2 regions of the Blautia sp. AM23-13AC genome follow, and region 2 is predicted to be linked to the other one. Evidence: predicted binding sites of a transcription regulator. Region 2 holds the regulator's gene; the other holds the start of a gene.
What was found. The regulator Rex, encoded in region 2, represses fermentation and respiration genes when NADH is low (regulators of the CRP and FNR family bind a similar motif). The targets are predictions, from matches to a motif close to ATTGTTAANTANTTAACAAT.
Positions count from the first base shown of each region.

Region 1: the regulator Rex is predicted to act here: its motif matches at 6,150-6,169, upstream of DW642_RS11150 (iron-sulfur cluster assembly scaffold protein).

Region 1 is NZ_QTUL01000009.1:97,214-106,940, forward strand. It holds gene DW642_RS11120 (beta-galactosidase) at 1-626, opposite strand, end outside; gene DW642_RS11125 (helix-turn-helix domain-containing protein) at 847-2,046, shown strand; gene DW642_RS11135 (formate/nitrite transporter family protein) at 2,493-3,251, shown strand; gene DW642_RS11140 (DNA topoisomerase) at 3,248-5,350, shown strand; gene DW642_RS11145 (acyltransferase) at 5,399-6,064, shown strand; gene DW642_RS11150 (iron-sulfur cluster assembly scaffold protein) at 6,289-6,981, shown strand; gene DW642_RS11155 (GGGtGRT protein) at 7,007-8,017, shown strand; gene asd (aspartate-semialdehyde dehydrogenase) at 8,201-9,286, opposite strand; gene argH (argininosuccinate lyase) at 9,374-9,727, opposite strand, start outside.
Region 2 is NZ_QTUL01000001.1:157,044-166,770, forward strand. It holds gene DW642_RS00725 (bifunctional ADP-dependent NAD(P)H-hydrate dehydratase/NAD(P)H-hydrate epimerase) at 1-1,428, opposite strand, end outside; gene DW642_RS00730 (redox-sensing transcriptional repressor Rex) at 1,518-2,174, opposite strand; gene DW642_RS00735 (ABC-F family ATP-binding cassette domain-containing protein) at 2,329-4,254, shown strand; gene DW642_RS00740 (NADP-dependent isocitrate dehydrogenase) at 4,354-5,556, opposite strand; gene DW642_RS00745 (S8 family peptidase) at 5,722-6,567, opposite strand; gene DW642_RS00750 (hypothetical protein) at 6,656-6,940, opposite strand; gene DW642_RS00755 (MATE family efflux transporter) at 7,055-8,422, opposite strand; gene DW642_RS00760 (LysR family transcriptional regulator) at 8,546-9,433, shown strand; gene DW642_RS00765 (GNAT family N-acetyltransferase) at 9,402-9,727, opposite strand, start outside.

The sequences.
Region 1 (9,727 bases), on a different contig from region 2:
ATCTGAACCGTGATCACCGCCGGATCGTCAATCAGTGCAAGACCTGTATAAGGATTCACATGACAGAGAATCTTTCTGGCATATTCTTTTTGCAGCTCTATCATCCGTTTATTGTACATGGGAAAACGTTTGATGCAGCTTCCCGCATTTCCTGGGTAGTCCAGTCCATCTCCTTCTACAAAATCTCTTGCAACGATAAGATCAATGTGAAGGTAAATACCCCGCTCTTTCAATTTTGCGACAAAATAGTCAAATCGATCCAGACCTTCCGGATGAAATTCTCTCCCGTTTCCTTTTTCATAATCTAAAAGTGGAGCTTCTTTACAGCTGGACCAGCTGCGTGGTTCTTCGCTGATTGGGGCATCTGCTGCATGGAGCCGAATCACATTCACGCCCAGGCTCGCAAAACGTTCCGCCAGTTTCTCTGCGGTTTCATGATCCGGGGTATTTGATCTTGCAGCCACATTAAACCCAAGAAATTTTGCCCTTACACCATCTTCAAAATAAAAATGGCCATTCCTTGTCGTTACAAATCCATGTTTTCCAGCTGGTGCATCCAAAAGATAAGAATAATCGAGAACACCTTTATTTGGATTCGTTTTATTAATTTTAATCGGTTGTCTCATACGTATGATCCGCCTTTCCTTTTTTCTAATCGCACTTTATCAAAAATGAAAGGAAAGATATTACATAAAAACATACAAAATTATATGTTTTCGTATTGTTATTTTTCTTTTTCCATTTTATACTTTAAATTTGGAAGTGAAGGAATCGTGAATTGCTTTGCAGAAACTTTCAAACGAAAATTTGATCCACTGCATCCCACAGATACCAGGAGAATATCATATGAATTATGTTACTTTTTGTAAAAATTACTATGCCGTTACAGGAATTCCTACGAATCTAATTACTGAAGCAGGAGCTATTTACTCTGCTTTATCAGAACAGCTCCACATCTCAACCGAGAGCCCTTATCCGCTTTATCCATCCGATTATAATCCCGAATTTCGTTTTGCATCTCCCGACATTGTATATGGCTCTGTCCAAATTGAAACTACTGGTGAATATATCATCTTAGGCCCGGTTTTTTCCGTTCCTGTGACAGATGAGCTCGTCCGCAGTTATATGCATGACTCTGCCACGCCCCTGAAGTACAAGGAAGTAATCGCTGAGGCTCTCGCCTCCATTCCCCGGTTATCACATATCCAATTTTGTCAGCATCTTGTTTTCCTGCATCAATGTGTGAACCACAAGGAAATCAGTGTGTTGAAATTATTGGGACAGCGTGCACCCCAGCAATTGCGGCAGAGCCAGCAGCATTTGAAATCCATTACAGAAAATATGGAAAATAAAAAGATGCATAACACTTACCAGTTTGAATGCGAACTTTTTCAGTTTGTTCAAAACGGAAATGTAAATGCTTTGCAGAATTTTTTGAAGAATAATACATTACAATTAGAAGAAGGCAGACTTGCAAAAACCCCGATTCGCCATGCCAAAAATCTTTTTATCGTGACAGCAATCAAAACCGCTGTTCTTGGTGCCATTCCGGGAGGAGTAGATATTGAAAAAACATATCAGCTTCTGGATCTTTATATTCAGGAATGCGAGGCACTGCAGTCACTGGAAAAAATCCAGGCACTGCAATACTCCATGATTCTGGATTTTTGTCAGCAGGCAGGTGAAACCAAAATCCCTGCTGGAATCTCAAGAGAAGTTTATACCTGTATGAATTTTATCCGTACACATACAAATGAATCCATCTCTGTGAATGATGTCGCGGATTCCATTCAGAAAAGTACTTCCTACACGATGAAAAAATTCAAAACTGAGCTCGGCTTTACCATAGGTGCTTTCATTACAAGATGTAAATTAGAAGAAGCTAAAATGCTTTTAACCTACAGTACAAAAAGTCTGGCTGAAATCAGCAGTTATCTCTGCTTTTCCAGCCAGCCTCATTTTCAGAGTTTATTCAAAAAACAGTATCATATGACTCCTTTAGAATACCGGAAAAAATCCGGTGTAATGGATACTATACGGCTTTAGTTTATCCTTTCCAGAGGCCCATTACAAAAAACTCACCTGCCGTTTTATCTTTTGTATGAAAACAGCAGATGAGGTTTTTGCTAAGAATGAACATCAGTGCAGATGATAAACCAGTTTCACAAACGCCGGATCATCATGGTTTACAATTTCACTGTGTCCGAGATCTTTGTAAAACAGAACATAAAAAAAGCTTTCAATCCTTGTTTCAATCCCTCTGAGTTCATCATACAATCTGTCGTTTCACCCCTTATTTTCTGACATTTCTGTGGAAATATACTTTTTTCTTCCTCCTTCATTGCGAATCTTTCCGGGAAATGCTATAATAGCCAAAGTTGAAAGCGCGAAATCCGAAGCATTTGCAAGCTGCTCCGGAAAAAAAGACCATCCCCCGGACAAAAAGAGAGGGGATATGTCCATCCTACGGGACATAAGAAAGGAGTTATTCTATGCCTTATGATGACGTACAAAAATTTTCAGAGGCAGCCGTAAACAAAGCAAGGCTGCTGAAAGAACACCCGGGGAAATACTTTCTCCGTGCAGTCATGGCCGGTTTCTTTATCGTGGTTGCCATGATTTTCTCCAACGTGGTAGGCAATACGTTCCAGAGTACAGATCCTGCCTGGGGAAAACTGCTTGGCGGTATTGTGTTTGCCATTGCGGTTCTGCTGATCGTTTTTATCGGTGCAGAGCTTTTCACCGGAAACAATCTTGTTATGGCATTTGGGGCCTATGACAAAAAAGTCTCCTGGGCACAGGTTGGAAAAGTATGGCTGGTAAGCTACATCGGAAACTTTGTCGGATGCCTGATTCTCTCCGTAATTTTCGTACTGGCAGGTGCTTCCGGTACTGCCGATTATTACGCAGGATTTATTGGAAATAAACTTTCCATTCCTGCCGGAGAAATGTTTTTCCGTGCCATTCTCTGCAACTTCTTCGTCTGCCTTGCCGTTGCCTGCGGCATGAAATGCAAAAATGAAGTTGCCAAATTTTTCATGATTATACTTTGCATCACCGGATTCGTTGTTGCCGGTTTTGAACACTGCGTTGCCAATATGGCCACCTTTGTTACCGCTGCACTTCTGGTCCCAGGCGGCATTTCTCTGACTGCCGCATTGAAAAGCATGGTCATTGTAACTATAGGAAACGCAATAGGAGGCGGTGTGCTCCTTGCCTGGCCGCTTCGAATGATGAGTGCAGATAAATGACAAAATCTTTATACATTGCGGAAAAACCGAGCGTTGCTCAGGAGTTCGCAAAAGCGTTAAAACAGAATATGCAGCGCAGGGATGGATACTTAGAGTCGGAGCAGTCCGTCGTAACCTGGTGCGTCGGTCACCTGGTTACGATGAGCTATCCGGAAAAATATGATCCTGCGTTAAAAAGGTGGAGTCTCGAGACCCTGCCTTTTTTGCCTGAAAACTTCAAATATGAAATTATCCCGGAAGTAAAAAAGCAGTTCACCATTGTGAGTAACCTGCTCCACCGGGAGGATATTGAAACCATTTATGTCTGTACCGACTCCGGGCGTGAGGGAGAATACATCTATCGTCTCGTCGCGCAGATGGCCGGTATCAAAGACAAGAAACAGAAGCGTGTCTGGATCGACTCGCAGACAGAAGAAGAAATCCTGCGCGGTATCCGCGAAGCGAAGGACGAAAGTGAATACGACAATCTTTCGGCATCCGCTTATCTCCGCGCCAAAGAAGATTACCTGATGGGCATTAACTTTTCCCGTCTTCTCTCGCTCAAATACGGAAGCGCTGTCGCATCGTATCTCGGCACTAAATATCAGTCTATTTCCGTCGGCCGTGTTATGACATGTGTGCTCGGCATGGTCGTACGCCGGGAGCGCGAAATCCGTAGCTTTGTGAAAACACCATTCTACCGTGTCATCGCCGGTCTTTCCTTAAATGGACGCAATTTTGAGGGGGAATGGCGCGCCGTAAAAGGCAGCCGCTACTTCAACTCTCCGCTTCTCTATAAGGAGAACGGCTTCCAGAAAAAAGAGGACGCACAGAAACTGATTGAGGAATTAAGCATGCAGAATCCTCTGATCCCGCATGTCCTGAAAATGGAGCGAAAAAAGGAAAATAAAAATGCGCCACTGCTTTACAACCTTGCGGAGCTGCAAAACGACTGTGCCCGCTTTTTCAAAATCAGTCCGGATGAAACGCTGAAAGTTGTTCAGGAGCTTTACGAGAAAAAGCTGGTTACCTATCCGCGAACCGATGCCCGTGTGCTTTCTTCTGCCGTTGCCAGGGAAATCAGCAAAAACCTGCGCGGCCTGCAGCAGTACGGTATCTGCAGCGGCCTTGCAAATGAAATTTTGCAGGGTGAAAGCTGGAAAAAGATTGGTTCCACCCGCTATACAAACGATAAACAGATTACCGATCACTATGCGATCATTCCGACCGGACAGGGCCTTAACAATCTGCGGAACCTCTCGGAACTCTCCGCAAAAGTTTATGAGACAATTGTCCGCCGTTTTCTCGGTATCTTCTATCCGCCGGCGGTCTATCAGAAAGTTGCTCTTGTCACCGAAATCGGCGGCGAGCAGTTTTTCTCCAACTTCCGCGTTCTCGTGCAGGAGGGCTATTTAAAAGCCATGCAGTATTCTTTCTTCCGTAAGAAAGAGGAGGACGACGAGGGCAGAAAGGAGGACGAGACGACTTGCGATCCCTCTTTTCTTGCAGCGCTGTCCCAGCTGCAGAAAGGCAGCGAGCTGAATCTTCTCGGCCTTTCTATCAAGGAAGGAGAAACCTCTCCGCCAAAACGCTACACCTCCGGTTCGATGATCCTTGCAATGGAAAATGCCGGACAGCTCATTGAAGACGAGGAGCTGCGCGAACAGATTAAGGGAAGCGGCATCGGAACGAGTGCGACGCGTGCTGAGATTCTGAAAAAGCTTGTCTTTATCAAATATCTTGCTCTGAACAAAAAGACGCAGGTTATCACCCCGACACAGCTTGGCGAAATGATCTACGACGTCGTACACCAGTCGATCCGCCCGCTTCTGAATCCGGAGCTGACGGCAAGCTGGGAAAAGGGACTTACCTATGTAGCGGAAGGCTCCATTACCTCCGAGGAATATATGGGAAAACTGGAAAACTTTGTGACACGCCACACGGTAAATGTGAAGCAGCTGCGGAATCAGTTCCAGCTAAAGAGCAGCTTTGATGCGTCCGCGCCGTATTACAGAAAAGCCTCTTCCACGCGCTCCCGTACCGGGAAACGTACCGCTGCAGAAGACTCCTCTGCAAAGTCCTATTCCACCGCCAGAAAAAAAGGCGCACAGAACTCCTGAAATGTGGTAAGATAAACAGGAACTAAAACAAGAAAGGATGAATCACGCATGAAAGATGCAACCATTTCTGAACTTTATGATTTAACCCAGACCATTGCCGCAAAAATCTTTGAAGGCAAAACGTATCCATGGGAAGTGCTTCCGCTCATTAAAGATTTTATTCTTGAACTCGGCGAAACACTCGATCCGGCAGAATACGAAAAACGCGGCGAAAATGTCTGGATCGCAAAAGATGCCGTGATCGCACCGACCGCTTCCATTAACGGCCCATGCATCATTGGAAAAGGCGCTGAGATCCGTCAGTGTGCCTTTATCCGCGGAAACGCCATCGTCGGCGAAGGCGCTGTCGTTGGAAACTCCACCGAACTGAAAAATGTCATTCTCTTTAATAAAGTACAGGTTCCGCATTACAACTATGTCGGCGACTCTGTTCTTGGATACAAAGCCCATATGGGTGCCGGTTCCATTACTTCCAATGTAAAATCCGATAAGAAGCTCGTTGTTGTCAAAGGCGCAGATGAACAGATCGAAACCGGACTGAAAAAATTCGGTGCGATGCTCGGCGATGAAGTTGAGGTCGGCTGTAACAGCGTATTGAACCCGGGAACGGTTGTCGGAAGAAATTCCAACATTTATCCACTCTCCTGTGTTCGCGGTGTGATCCCGTCAGGTCATATTTTTAAGAATGCGAAAGAAATTGTCAAAAAAATCTGATAATTAAAAAAATTCTCTTTTATCGAGAGAAAACCAAACCGATTGATTTAAAAGACCGCCGGAAATTTTATCGTTTTCCGGTGGTCTTTGCAATTTTTTATCAAAATATGCTGGACGAATGACCAATTTTGTGAGACAATAACCATAGGTCTGTGAACAGGCTGGAAACAGTCCGTTCGAAAGACAAAAGCTCAAATAAGTACATATTTGAAAGGAGTTTAACAATGACTTATTCACACGAAGTAGAAATGATGTGTCCGGTTGCCCAGGGCGTGCATCACGGTGCAGCTCCGATTCCGGAGGAAGCAAAATGGGTAAAAGCAAAAGAAATCAAAGACATTTCCGGATTCACTCACGGTATTGGCTGGTGCGCACCGCAGCAGGGTACCTGCAAGCTGACTCTGAACGTAAAAGAGGGCGTTATCCAGGAAGCTCTCGTTGAGACCATCGGATGTTCAGGAATGACTCATTCTGCAGCTATGGCATCTGAGATTCTGCCAGGACTTACCATCCTTGAGGCACTGAATACTGACCTTGTGTGTGATGCTATCAATACTGCTATGAGAGAGCTCTTCCTGCAGATCGTTTACGGAAGAAGCCAGAGTGCATTCTCCGAGGACGGACTGGTTGTAGGCGCAGGCCTGGAAGACCTTGGTAAAGGACTTCGTTCCCAGGTTGGTACCATGTACGGAACTCTTGCAAAAGGACCTCGTTATCTGGAGATGACCGACGGTTATGTAACAGGTATCGCTCTGGATGCAGATGATGAGATTATCGGTTACAAATTCATCAACTTCGGAAAGATGATGGACTTCATCAAAGCCGGCGATGATGCAAACACAGCTTTCGAAAAAGCAAGCGGACAGTACGGACGTGTTGCTGATGCTGTTAAGATCGTTGACCCGAGAAAAGAGTAATCAGATAATTTAGGAGGATAGGAAAATGGCTTTATTTGAATCATATGAAAGAAGAGAGAAACAGATTCTGGCTAAGCTTGCTGAGTACGGAATCAACTCCATCGAAGAAGCTGCAGAAGTTACAAAAGCTGCTGGCCTTGATGTATACAAAATGATCGAAGGCATTCAGCCAATCTGCTTCGAGAATGCAAAATGGGCTTACACTGTAGGCGCAGCAATCGCAATCAAAAAAGGATGCCGCAAAGCTTCTGAAGCTGCTGCAGCAATCGGTGAGGGACTTCAGTCCTTCTGTATCCCGGGTTCTGTAGCAGATCAGCGTAAAGTTGGTCTTGGCCATGGTAACCTTGGTAAAATGCTTCTGGAAGAGGACACCGAGTGCTTCGCATTCCTGGCTGGACATGAGTCCTTCGCAGCTGCTGAGGGTGCTATCGGTATCGCTGAAAAAGCAAACAAAGTACGTCAGAAACCTCTGCGTGTTATCCTGAACGGTCTTGGAAAAGACGCTGCTCAGATCATCGCTCGTATCAACGGCTTTACTTATGTAGAGACTGAATATGACTACTACACCGGAGAACTGAAAGAAGTATTCAGAAAAGCATACTCCGATGGACCGCGTGCGAAAGTTAACTGCTACGGCGCTAACGACGTTCGCGAAGGCGTTGCTATCATGTGGAAAGAGAACGTTGACGTTTCCATCACCGGAAACTCCACCAACCCGACTCGTTTCCAGCATCCAGTTGCAGGTACCTACAAAAAAGAGCGTATCGAAGCTGGTAAAAAATACTTCTCCGTTGCTTCCGGCGGTGGTACAGGACGTACTCTTCACCCGGACAACATGGCAGCAGGTCCTGCTTCCTACGGTATGACCGATACTATGGGACGTATGCATTCTGACGCTCAGTTTGCAGGTTCTTCTTCTGTACCGGCTCACGTAGAAATGATGGGTCTCATCGGCGCAGGAAACAACCCAATGGTTGGTATGACTGTTGCTGTAGCTGTTGCTGTTGAAGAGGCAGCAAAAGCTGGCAAATTCTAAGATTAGCCAAACCTTGCGTAAATAGAATTATTTGAGCAGAAAAGAAGCGCCGCGGGATTTTCCGTATGGCGCTTCTTTTTTGCTGCTTTCGATATCCTGCAAACTATATTCTTTTGATCCATGCACAAAAAACGCCTCTGAACACAAAACGTTTCAGAGGCGTTTTTTATATCATTCTAAGCATTATTTTGCAGCGATAAACTTCTTTGCAACCAATGTCTCTGCACAAAGTACTGCTCCGCCTGCTGCGCCGCGGACCGTGTTGTGGGACAGACCTACGAATTTCCAGTCGTAGATGGAATCCTCTCTTAAACGGCCTACGTTGATTCCCATACCGTTCTCGTAGTTGACATCCAGTGTTACCTGCGGACGGTTATCTTCTGTCATGTAACGGATGAACTGTTTCGGTGCGCTTGGCAGATTCAGCTCCTGCGGAAGGCCTTTGAAGTTCTCCAGTTTTTCGATCAGCTGCTCTTTCGTCGGTTTCTTGCGGAATTTTACGAAAACAGCTGCGGTGTGTCCGTTTAATACCGGAACACGGATACACTGACAGGTGATCTTCGGCTCAGTTGCTTTTACGATCACGCCGTTTTCAATTTTACCCCAGATACGAAGCGGCTCCTGCTCGCTCTTCTCTTCTTCTCCGCCGATGAACGGGATGATGTTTCCTTCCATCTCCGGCCAGTCTTTGAAGGTTTTTCCTGCTCCGGAAATTGCCTGGTATGTGGTTGCAACCACTTCATATGGCTCGAACTCTTTCCATGCCGTTAATACCGGTGCATAGCTCTGGATTGAACAGTTCGGTTTTACAGCGATAAAGCCTCTCTTGGTTCCCAGACGTTTTTTCTGAAACTCGATAACATCGAAGTGCTCCGGGTTGATTTCCGGAACTACCATCGGAACATCCGGTGTCCAGCGGTGTGCGCTGTTGTTGGAAACAACCGGTGTCTCGGTCTTTGCATATGCTTCTTCAATCGCTTTGATCTCATCTTTCGACATATCAACAGCGGAAAATACAAAATCTACGGTAGATGCCACATGCTCTACATCATTTACATTCATCACAACGAGCTTTTTCACTGCTTCCGGCATTGGAGTATCCATTTTCCAGCGTCCGCCGACTGCTTCCTCATATGTTTTTCCGGCACTTCTCGGACTTGCTGCCAGGGTCACAACTTCAAACCACGGATGGTTCTCCAGCAGAGAAATAAATCTCTGTCCTACCATACCGGTTGCTCCTAAAATTCCTACTCTCAATTTCTGCTCCATTGGTTTCATCTCCTTGTTCTTCTGTGGCGTACATTTGTGCGTCTCATGTCATACTATACCAATTTTTTCAAAATTGCAACTGTTTTTTCAATTTTCCTGTAAATATTTTTTATTCTGCTCGATGACAGCCTGCATCGCATCTGCTCCCGGCGCACCGATCGTGTTGCGTCGTTCTACGCAGTTCTTCATGCTGATGGCATCATAAATATCATCCTCGAAGACCGGGCTGATCGCTTTGTACTCTTCGAGTTTCATATCATCAAGGGAGATTCCTTTGTCAATGCAGTACAGAACGAGACGGCCGACAATGCCATGTGCATCGCGGAACGGAACGCCTTTTCCAACAAGGTAATCAGCTGCGTCCGTTGCATTCGTGAAACCGTTCTTTGCACTGTTCTCCATGCGGTCTTTTTTGAAGTGCATGGTAGAAAGCATGCCATT
Region 2 (9,727 bases):
CTTTCCATGCGCATATGCCGCCAGTGCCGCTGTTTTGGCAAGGCTGATTTTTTTCTCGTTTTTTTCACACTGACGTTTTGCTGCAAAGGCGCCTGTGATTCCCGCGAGCACATCGCCGCTTCCCGCCGTCGCAAGCGCACTGCTTCCGCTTGTGTTTATGTAATACTGCTCACGCCCTTCCTCTGCTGTCACGGTTACGGAATCCTTTCGTACACAGCAGGCCTGGTATTTTTCGGCTGCCCTTCCGGCGCTTCCTGCCGGGTCACGCTGGCATTCTGCAATGGTCATGTGCAGCAGCCGTGCAAGCTCTCCTACATGAGGCGTTAAAATTTTTTCTGCCCGGCAGCCCGAAAGAATCTCTGCATCTTCTGCAATCAGGTTCAGCGCATCTGCATCCAGAACAAGAGGAACTTCTGTGTGCTGCACCGTAAAAACGAGCAGTTCTTTTGCCGTCCGGCTTTTGGAAAGTCCCGGTCCCGCAACAACAGCGTCCGCCCAGGCGAGATCCTGCAGCAGGGCTTCTTCCGGAAGCGGCTCATCCTCCTTCCAGAAATCCGCCATTGCTTCCGGCAGGGCACAGAAAAGCGGCGTACGGTTTCTTTCCTCTGTCACAACCTTTACCATGCCGGCACCGGATGCAAGGACTGCCCTGGCACACAAAACAGCGGCTCCGCACATGGCACCGGAACCGGCAAGTACCAGCACCTTTCCGAAGGTTCCCTTATTTCCCATCGGCGTGCGGGTAAGAAACCGGTCCAGATCTTCTTTTTCCACTGAACCGTACCAGGGCGTCTCCTCTTCTCCTGCATCAAAGCCGATTCCGATATCACGGACCAGGACCTCTCCGGCATATCGTTTTCCGGGATCAAAGAGAAGCCCTGGCTTTGCACAGGCAAATGTCACCGTGGCTCTGGCTTTCACCGCCGCATCAAGGACCTCTCCGGTATCCGTGTGGATCCCCGAAGGGATGTCCACGGCAAGAACAGGAACACCGCTTGCGCAGATTGCTTCCACTGCCCTCCGGTACTCCCCTGCCAGCGGACGGGATACGCCAATTCCAAAGATGGCATCTATGATAACAGTATATTCCCGGAAATCCGGATTCTTAACCTCACGGACCCCATAATTTTCCGCAATTTTCTTCTGTGCTCTCATGCCTTCACTGTATTTTTCCGGATTTCCAAGACAGAACAGTTCCGCATCCACCCCTTTCGTCTTTAAAATCCGTGCAATTGCCGCACCGTCCCCTCCATTATTTCCGGGACCGCACACAGCAAGGACTTTTCCTGTATCCCATGTTCCATTTTGAAGCTCCTCCACGCAGGACAGCGCTGCGCGCTCCATCAGTACCAGGGACGGTACCCCCATGGTTTCGATCGTATTGCGGTCTGCCTGCTTCATCTGTGCTGCTGTAAGAATCCGTTTCATCGCTTTTCCTCCTTTTCCTTCCTTATCCGGAAAGTGAACAGAAAAAGTCTCCGGTTTCCCGAAGACTCTCCTGCTTTTGTTTTGGTTTCTTAATTGTTCTTTGGATGCTCCGCCTCATATCTGGTCAGATTGTAGGAGAGACGCATCAGACTTTCGGAAAGATGGACGTTCTCGACGATCACATCTTTCGGAAGTTTTAAGTTTAGATCGGTATGTGCAAAATTCCAGATTGCTTTTACACCGTTGTCCACGAGAATCTCTGCCATCTCTACCGCTTTTGCTTTTGGCAGTGTCAAAGCCGCAATCTCTACATGGTGTTCCTTGATAAATTCCGGAAGCTCGTCCGCCATGCGGATTTCAATTCCGCGCACGGAGATTCCTTTTAATACCGGGTTGACGTCAAAAATACCGACCGTTTTGAATCCGCTTCTTTCAAAGGCCGCATAATTGGCAAGCGCCTGTCCCAGATTTCCGGCTCCGACAAAAATCATATTGTGGACTCTGTCCAGACCTAAGATTTTTCCAATCTCGCTGTACAGATACCGCACGTTATAACCATACCCCTGCTGGCCAAAGCCGCCGAAATTATTTAAGTCCTGGCGAATCTGGGAAGCTGTCACTTTCATCCGCTCGCTCAGCTCACCGGAAGAGATCCGTTCTACTCCGTCCTCCAGCAATTCGCCCAGGTAACGATAATATCTAGGAAGTCTTTTGATAACTGCCCGCGAAATTCCTTTTTCTTCCAAGATAAATTCCTCCTTATTTACACCTGCATATATTCATATTATATATGGTTGATAGAAAATTGTCAAAGATTTCTTGAAATTTTGTGTATTACTCTCTATAATAAGGATGGTGTGTTATGTCAAAATACAGAAATATGTTATCTGGAGGAACCACATGATTCTTGCATGTCAGAATATCTCGAAAGCATTCGGGACAACGGAAATTATCAAAAATGCATCTTTTCATATAGAAGAACGCGAAAAAGCCGCACTGGTCGGCATCAACGGTGCTGGAAAATCGACGCTGTTAAAAATCATCATCGGCGAAATGAGGGCCGATGAGGGAGAGGTCATCCTCTCCAAAGGAAAGACGATGGGCTATCTCGCCCAGCATCAGGATCTGACCGGACACCTTTCCATTTACCAGGAAGTGCTGACCGCGAAACAGAATCTGATCGATATGGAGGAACGCCTCCGTCAGATGGAAAGTGATATGAATACAAAATCCGGTGCAGAGCTGGATGAACTTCTTTCCACCTACACCCGCCTCTCCCATACCTTTGAACTGGAAAACGGATACGCGTACCGCAGTGAAGTCGTCGGTGTTTTAAAAGGTCTTGGCTTTTCCGAGAGCGATTTTGAAAAACAGGTGGACTCCCTCTCCGGCGGTCAGAAGACCCGCGTGGCACTTGGTAAACTGCTGCTTACCAAACCGGACATCATTCTGCTCGACGAGCCGACCAACCACCTCGATATGGACTCGATCTCCTGGCTCGAAACGTATCTTTTAAATTACAGCGGAGCCGTCCTGATCGTCTCCCATGACCGTTACTTTCTCGACCGCGTTGTCACAAAAGTCGTTGAAGTGGACAATAAAAAAGTAACAACTTTTGAGGGAAACTATACCGCCTACAGTCAGAAAAAAGCAATGCTCCGTGAAGCCGCTTACCATGCCTGGGTCAACCAGCAGCAGGAAATCCACCATCAGGAAGAAGTCATTGCAAAGCTGAAATCTTTCAACCGCGAGAAATCCATCAAACGCGCCGAGAGCCGTGAAAAAATGCTGGACAAAATGGATGTGCTGGAAAAGCCGACCGAAGTACGCTCCGATATGCGGATCCGTCTGGAACCGCGCATCACAAGCGGAAACGATGTGCTGACCGTCGAGCACCTCTCCAAAGCCTTCCCGGGACAGACGCTTTTCCAGGATCTGAATTTCGAAATCAAGCGCGGCGAGCGCGTGGCAATCATCGGAAACAACGGAACGGGAAAAACGACGATCTTAAAGATCTTAAACGAAGTCATCCGCCCGGATGCCGGCTCTTTTACACTTGGAAGCCGTGTACAGATCGGTTACTACGATCAGGAGCATCAGGTGCTCCACATGGAAAAGACCATTTTCCAGGAGATTTCCGACGCGTATCCATATCTGACAAACACCGAAATCCGAAATGTGCTGGCCGCCTTCCTGTTTACAAACGACGATGTCTTCCAACCGATTCATACCTTGAGCGGCGGTGAGCGCGGACGAATTTCCCTTGCCAAGCTGATGCTCTCGAACGCCAACTTCCTGATCCTCGACGAGCCGACCAACCACCTCGATATCGTCTCTAAAGAGATTCTGGAAAATGCACTGAAGGACTACACCGGAACGGTGCTATATGTCTCCCACGATCGTTATTTTATTAACCAGACCGCAACCCGGATTCTGGAGCTGACGGGACAGACACTCGTCAACTATATCGGAAATTACGATTACTATCTGGAGAAAAAAGAAGAGCTGACCCGCATCTATGCTCCTGCTGCCGATGCCGCCGCTCCGGAAGAAACAGCGGCTCCTTCCGAAGCCTCCTCCACAAAGCTGGACTGGAAAGCGCAGAAAGAAGAACAGGCACGTCTCCGCAAGAAAGAAAACGAGCTGAAAAAGACGGAGAAACGAATTGAAGAGCTTGAGACACGCGATTCGGAAATTGATGAGGAAATGTCGAAACCGGAAGTCGCAACGAATGTGGCAGAGTGTGTGAAATTAAGCAAAGAGAAAGCAGAGATTGCCGCGGAACTCGAAGAGCTGTATGAAAAATGGGAAGAGCTTGCCGAATAGGCCTGGTTTTCCCCGGAAAAATTCAAAACAGAAAAAGCCGGTCCGGCGCATCCCTTTTTGCGGGAATGCCGGATCGGCTTTCTTTTTTGCTTCGTTTAATTATTTCTCCAGCTCCTCGCGGATGGCCAGGATGAAATCACGGCTGTTTAATACGGTCGGATTTTCCATGGTGGTGATCAGCGCAAGGTCTTTTGTCATTTTTCCACTCTCGATCGTTGCGATCGTTGCTTTTTCCAGACGGTCTGCAAATGCGGAAAGTTCTGCGTTTCCATCCATTTCCCCGCGTTTTCTGAGTGCGCCGGTCCATGCAAAAATGGTGGCCACGGAGTTGGTGGATGTCTCCTCACCTTTTAAGTGACGGTAATAGTGGCGCTGTACGGTTCCGTGCGCAGCCTCGTACTCGTAATATCCGTGCGGGGATACGAGAACAGAAGTCATCATCGCAAGGGAACCGAAGGCGGAGGATACCATGTCGCTCATGACATCGCCGTCGTAGTTCTTGCAGGCCCAGATAAAGCCGCCCTCTGCTTTCATGATGCGGGCAACGGCGTCGTCGATCAGAGTGTAGAAGTAGGTAATGCCTGCTTCTGCAAATTTCTCTTTGTACTCTGCATCGAAGATCTCCTGGAAGATATCCTTGAAGCGGTGATCATACTTCTTGGAAATCGTATCCTTGCTTGCAAACCACAGATCCTGTTTCGTGGACAGTGCGTACTCGAAACAGCTTCTCGCAAAGCTTTCTATGGAGTTATCCAGATTGTGCATGCCCTGAATGACACCGGCGCCGGTGAAGTTGTGGATCAGCTCTCTTGTCTCGGTGCCGTCCTCAGCCGTATAAACCAGCTCTGCTTTTCCCGGTCCCGGAATGCGCATTTCTGCATTTTTATAGACATCTCCGTATGCATGACGGGCAATCGTGATCGGTTTTTTCCAGTTGCGCACGCACGGCTCGATGCCTTTTACGACAATCGGGGTACGGAAAACGGTTCCGTCGAGCATGGCACGGATCGTTCCGTTCGGGCTCTTCCACATTTCTTTCAGATTGTACTCGGTCATACGCGCTGCATTCGGCGTAATGGTGGCACATTTGACTGCTACACCGTATTTCTTGGTAGCGTTTGCGGAATCTACGGTTACCTGATCGTTCGTCTCGTTTCTGTGTTCCAGTCCCAGATCGTAATATTCCGTTTTCAGGTCAATAAACGGGAGAAGCAGCTCATCTTTGATCATTTTCCAGAGAATTCTGGTCATCTCATCTCCATCCATCTCTACCAGAGGAGTGGTCATCTGAATTTTTTCCATAGTAGGCCTCCTTTTTCTATTCACGTTTATTGTATAAAGTATCCTATAGCTTGTCAAGTCAAAATTCGCCTGATTTTTTGGCATTTTCCCATAAATTCACACAATTTTTGCAGGATGAGAGGTGTTTTCCTTCATTTTTCTTTTTTTATGCTGCCGCACAGTGTCTCACAGAAGAGACAGAAAACGGTCTGTTTGAAGCATCCCATGCCCCTGACGGTTGCGCGGAAGGCCAAGGTCTCTCGCCGATTCGCAAAGCAGCATTTTCGCCTGGACATTTGTAAGATCCGGAACCCGTTCAAGTGCCAAAGCCACGGCTCCGGACACCCGCGGTGCCGCCATCGAGGTGCCGCTCTTCACCACATATTCCTTCCTGCTTCTTCCAGGCGCGCAGGAAATGAGACGTTTTCCAGGCGCGACAAGATCCGGTTTGCAGACGCAGTCCCGTGTCGGGCCGCATCCGGAGATTCCTCTTCTTGGCTCCAGCAGATCGCCCGCTCCCACGGTGATCACTTTTCTGCTGTTCCCCGGCGCCGTAATACTGCCCGGAGCGGGCCCCAGATTTCCGGCCGCTGTCACAACAGTGATCCCGTCATCCCAGGCGCGCTCCACCGCCTGTACTAGCAGATCATCCACCGTTTTTTCCTGCTCTGTTGTTCCCACTGAAATATTTAAAATGCGGATATTAAGTCTTATTCGCTCTTTGCACACCCAGTCAATCGCCGCGAGGATATCCTGCTTTCTTCCATTTCCCCTTCGGTCCAGAATCTTCACTACGACAAACCGGCATCCCGGTGCCGCACCCTGGTATTTTCCGCCGGACGCTCTTCCACTTCCGCCAAGGATACCACAGACATGCGTTCCGTGTCCATTGTCATCGTAAGGCGTCTCCCGCCCGTACACAAGATCCCGGAAGGCTACAATCCGGCCGTCAAAATCCATATGGGGAAAAATCCCTGTATCCAGCACGGCGGCTGTAATTCCTTTTCCTGTCAGATTTTCCTGCTCTTTCATCCATAAGCCCCTGTGTATTCTTATCTTATGGTATGCAAAAAAGGCTGCCTTTCGCAAAGAACAGCCTTTTTGTTTTTCTTTTCTATACTTAAAACTGAATCTGCTTTTCCCCTTTCCGTTTCCAGAGAGCTGCTGCAAGCGGGATGCCGCAGAGCTCAGCCAGGACAAAGGCGCCCCATATCAGATTCAGGTTTCCAAATCCTTTGAGAAGAAATGCAAACACCAGCGGCAGAATCGCCTGGCGTGTCATGGATATGTACATACTTTCTTTTCCAAGGGAAAGTCCCTGCAACGCCGCCTGATAGATCAGGCCTGGAATCGAAAGCAGATAGGCCACTGCCAGAATGCGGAGCGCCGGGACTCCAATGCGCATCAGATTGTCCGAGGCATCATATTGTATGTATGGCAATAAAAAACAGGAAGATATCTGCCAAAACCGTTTCGGTAAAGATCTTCCTGTCCTTTTTTCAGAAACTTTTCAAAAACATTACTTCTGCTGCTCCATTCGCTTCAATTCCGGCAGAACCAGAATCAGCATGGTGATAAAGCAGAGACTTCCGCCGATTACGTTTGATACCGGTTCGGCAAGGAAGACACCGTCCGTTCCCATGTGGAGTACGTACGGCATCAGATAGGTGAGCGGTACAACAATGAAGACTTTTCGGAGCAGGGAGAAAAAGATCGCCTGTTTCTTTTTATTCAGAGATTTGAATACGGTCTGTCCAATGTACTGCAGATCCATGAAAATGAATGCTGCAAAGTACTGCTTCAGAGCCGGAACCGCATCTGCGGTCAGTACCGCATCCGAACTGAAAATACCGATCAGCGCATGCGGCGCCAGAACAATCACGCTCCACATCACTGCGGTATAGCCGAGGATCATCGCACTCATGACACACATCGCCTTGCGCACGCGGGCCGGACGGCGTGCACCGTAATTATAGCTCAAAATTGGAGAAGTTCCCTCATTCATTGCATAGATCGGTGTCTCGACGAGCTGACGCACGCTCGATACGATCGTCATAACAGAGATGTAAATATCACCGCCGGTCACAGAAAGTACATTGTTGCAGCAGATCGTGACAAGGCTGTTGGTCAGCTGCATGATAAATCCGGCGGTACCGAGACTGACAATATTTTTCGCATAGCCTGCACACTCAGAAATTTCATCTTTCCGCACAAAGCGCACTTTCAGTTCCGATTTCCGGGTCAGGAAATACAGAACGAACACGGCGGAAAGTGTCTGGGAAATCACAGTTGCAATCGCAGCCCCCTGCACACCAAAACCAAATACAAAGATAAACAGCGGGTCAAGCAGCAGGTTTGCGACCGCTCCGATCGTGACGGAAAGCATGCCAACGGTCGAATAGCCCTGCGCGTTGATGAACGGGTTCATGCCGGTTGCCACCATCGACGGCAAAGTTCCGATCAGATAAATCATCATATAAGGATACGCGTATACCATCGCATCTGCCGATGCACCGAACAGCGACAGCAGTGGACGAGCAAACAAAAAGCCGATCACCATCAGTATGACAGCACAGACACATACCATGGAATACGACGTATTCATAATACGTTCCGCCTTTTTTTGATCATTCTTTCCACTCTCAATCGAAAACAGCGGAGCGCCGCCGCTTCCAAACAAGTTGCTGAATGCTGTGATGATAACGATCAGCGGAAAGCACAGACCGACTGCACCGAGTGCCGCCGTTCCTACCTCCGGGATCCGCGCGATGTAGACGCGGTCTACAATATTGTACAGCAGACTCAAAATCTGAGCAACCAGCATCGGGAGCGCTGCCCCGAAGATGTTTCCGGTTACGGTTCCATGTTCGAAATCAATTCGTTTCATTTGTTCCCTCATTCCCTTCTTTTTCACTTGCTTTTCAGTATAGCATGGCGTATTCTATATGTAAATTATTGTTTTTATATTGAAATTGAATAATTTTTATATAGTTTTTTCAGGAGGATTTTTATGGAACTTCGACAACTCGAATACTTCCGCGCCATCGTGGACGCGGGAACCATCAGCGGGGCGGCACGGGTGCTGCATATGACACAGCCGCCGTTAAGTTATCAGATCAAAATGCTGGAGGAAGAGCTTCAGGTGCCTCTTCTCATCCGCGGTACAAAGAAAATCACCCTGACCGAGGCAGGAAAAACACTGTATGAACAGGCAGGAACGCTTCTGATGCTTGCGGATCTCACCAGGCGCGAAGTCGTAAAATCCAGTCAGTCTGCGACACTCCACATCGGCATGACGCCATCCACCGTTTCGCTGCTCGCCGACTATCTCCTGCGATTTTCCCGGAAATACCCGCACATCCATTTTGATGTCCACGAGGGTTCTACCTTTGCTTTAAAAGACCAGCTCGAAAATCACATGGTGGATCTCACCACGCTCCGCACGCCAATCGTTTTAAATGGTTGCGAGACGAAGACCCTTTTAAAAGAGAGCATCACCGCCATGGCACTCCCTTCTCACCCGCTTTTTGCCGGGCGTGAAACCCTTTCGCTTACGGAACTTGCCGAGCAGCCGCTGATTCTGTCGAACCGCTACCGGAAATACATGCTCTCCGCTTTCGAGCAGGCGGGTCTGTTCTGCGATATCTATCTCACCTGCGAGGACGCCCGCACGGCAATGACAATGGCAGAAAAAGGCCTTGGCATCGCTCTTCTGCCGGCCTCCATGCTGAATCTTACCCATAAATTAAAGGCCTGCACCATCACAGATGCAGACCTTACAACCGAAATCCTGCTTGCCTGGCGCAAGGGGCGCCTTCCGTCTGAACTTCGGGCTTTTCTGGAATTGTGGGATGAAAATGACTCCCTCAATAATCAAATTCATGTTCCCCAACCGTAATCGTCTGCGTCAGTTTTTCATTCAGATACGGTTTACGAATCTCAATTAGATTCAGAACGGTGTAACCACGCTTTCCCAAAAATTCAATCATCCTGTGGTTATTGGGATGGACATAGTTGTAAACCGTATCGTTTCCATAAGAAGCTGCAATTTCTTCTGCCTTGCCATGCAGTGCGGCAGCAACTCCCTGCCGGCGGTACTCTTCTCTGACAAAGATGGATTCCACCCACACCACCTCGCTCTCAATACGACAGACAACATAACCTGCGTATTCGCCATGCACCGTGGCGGCAA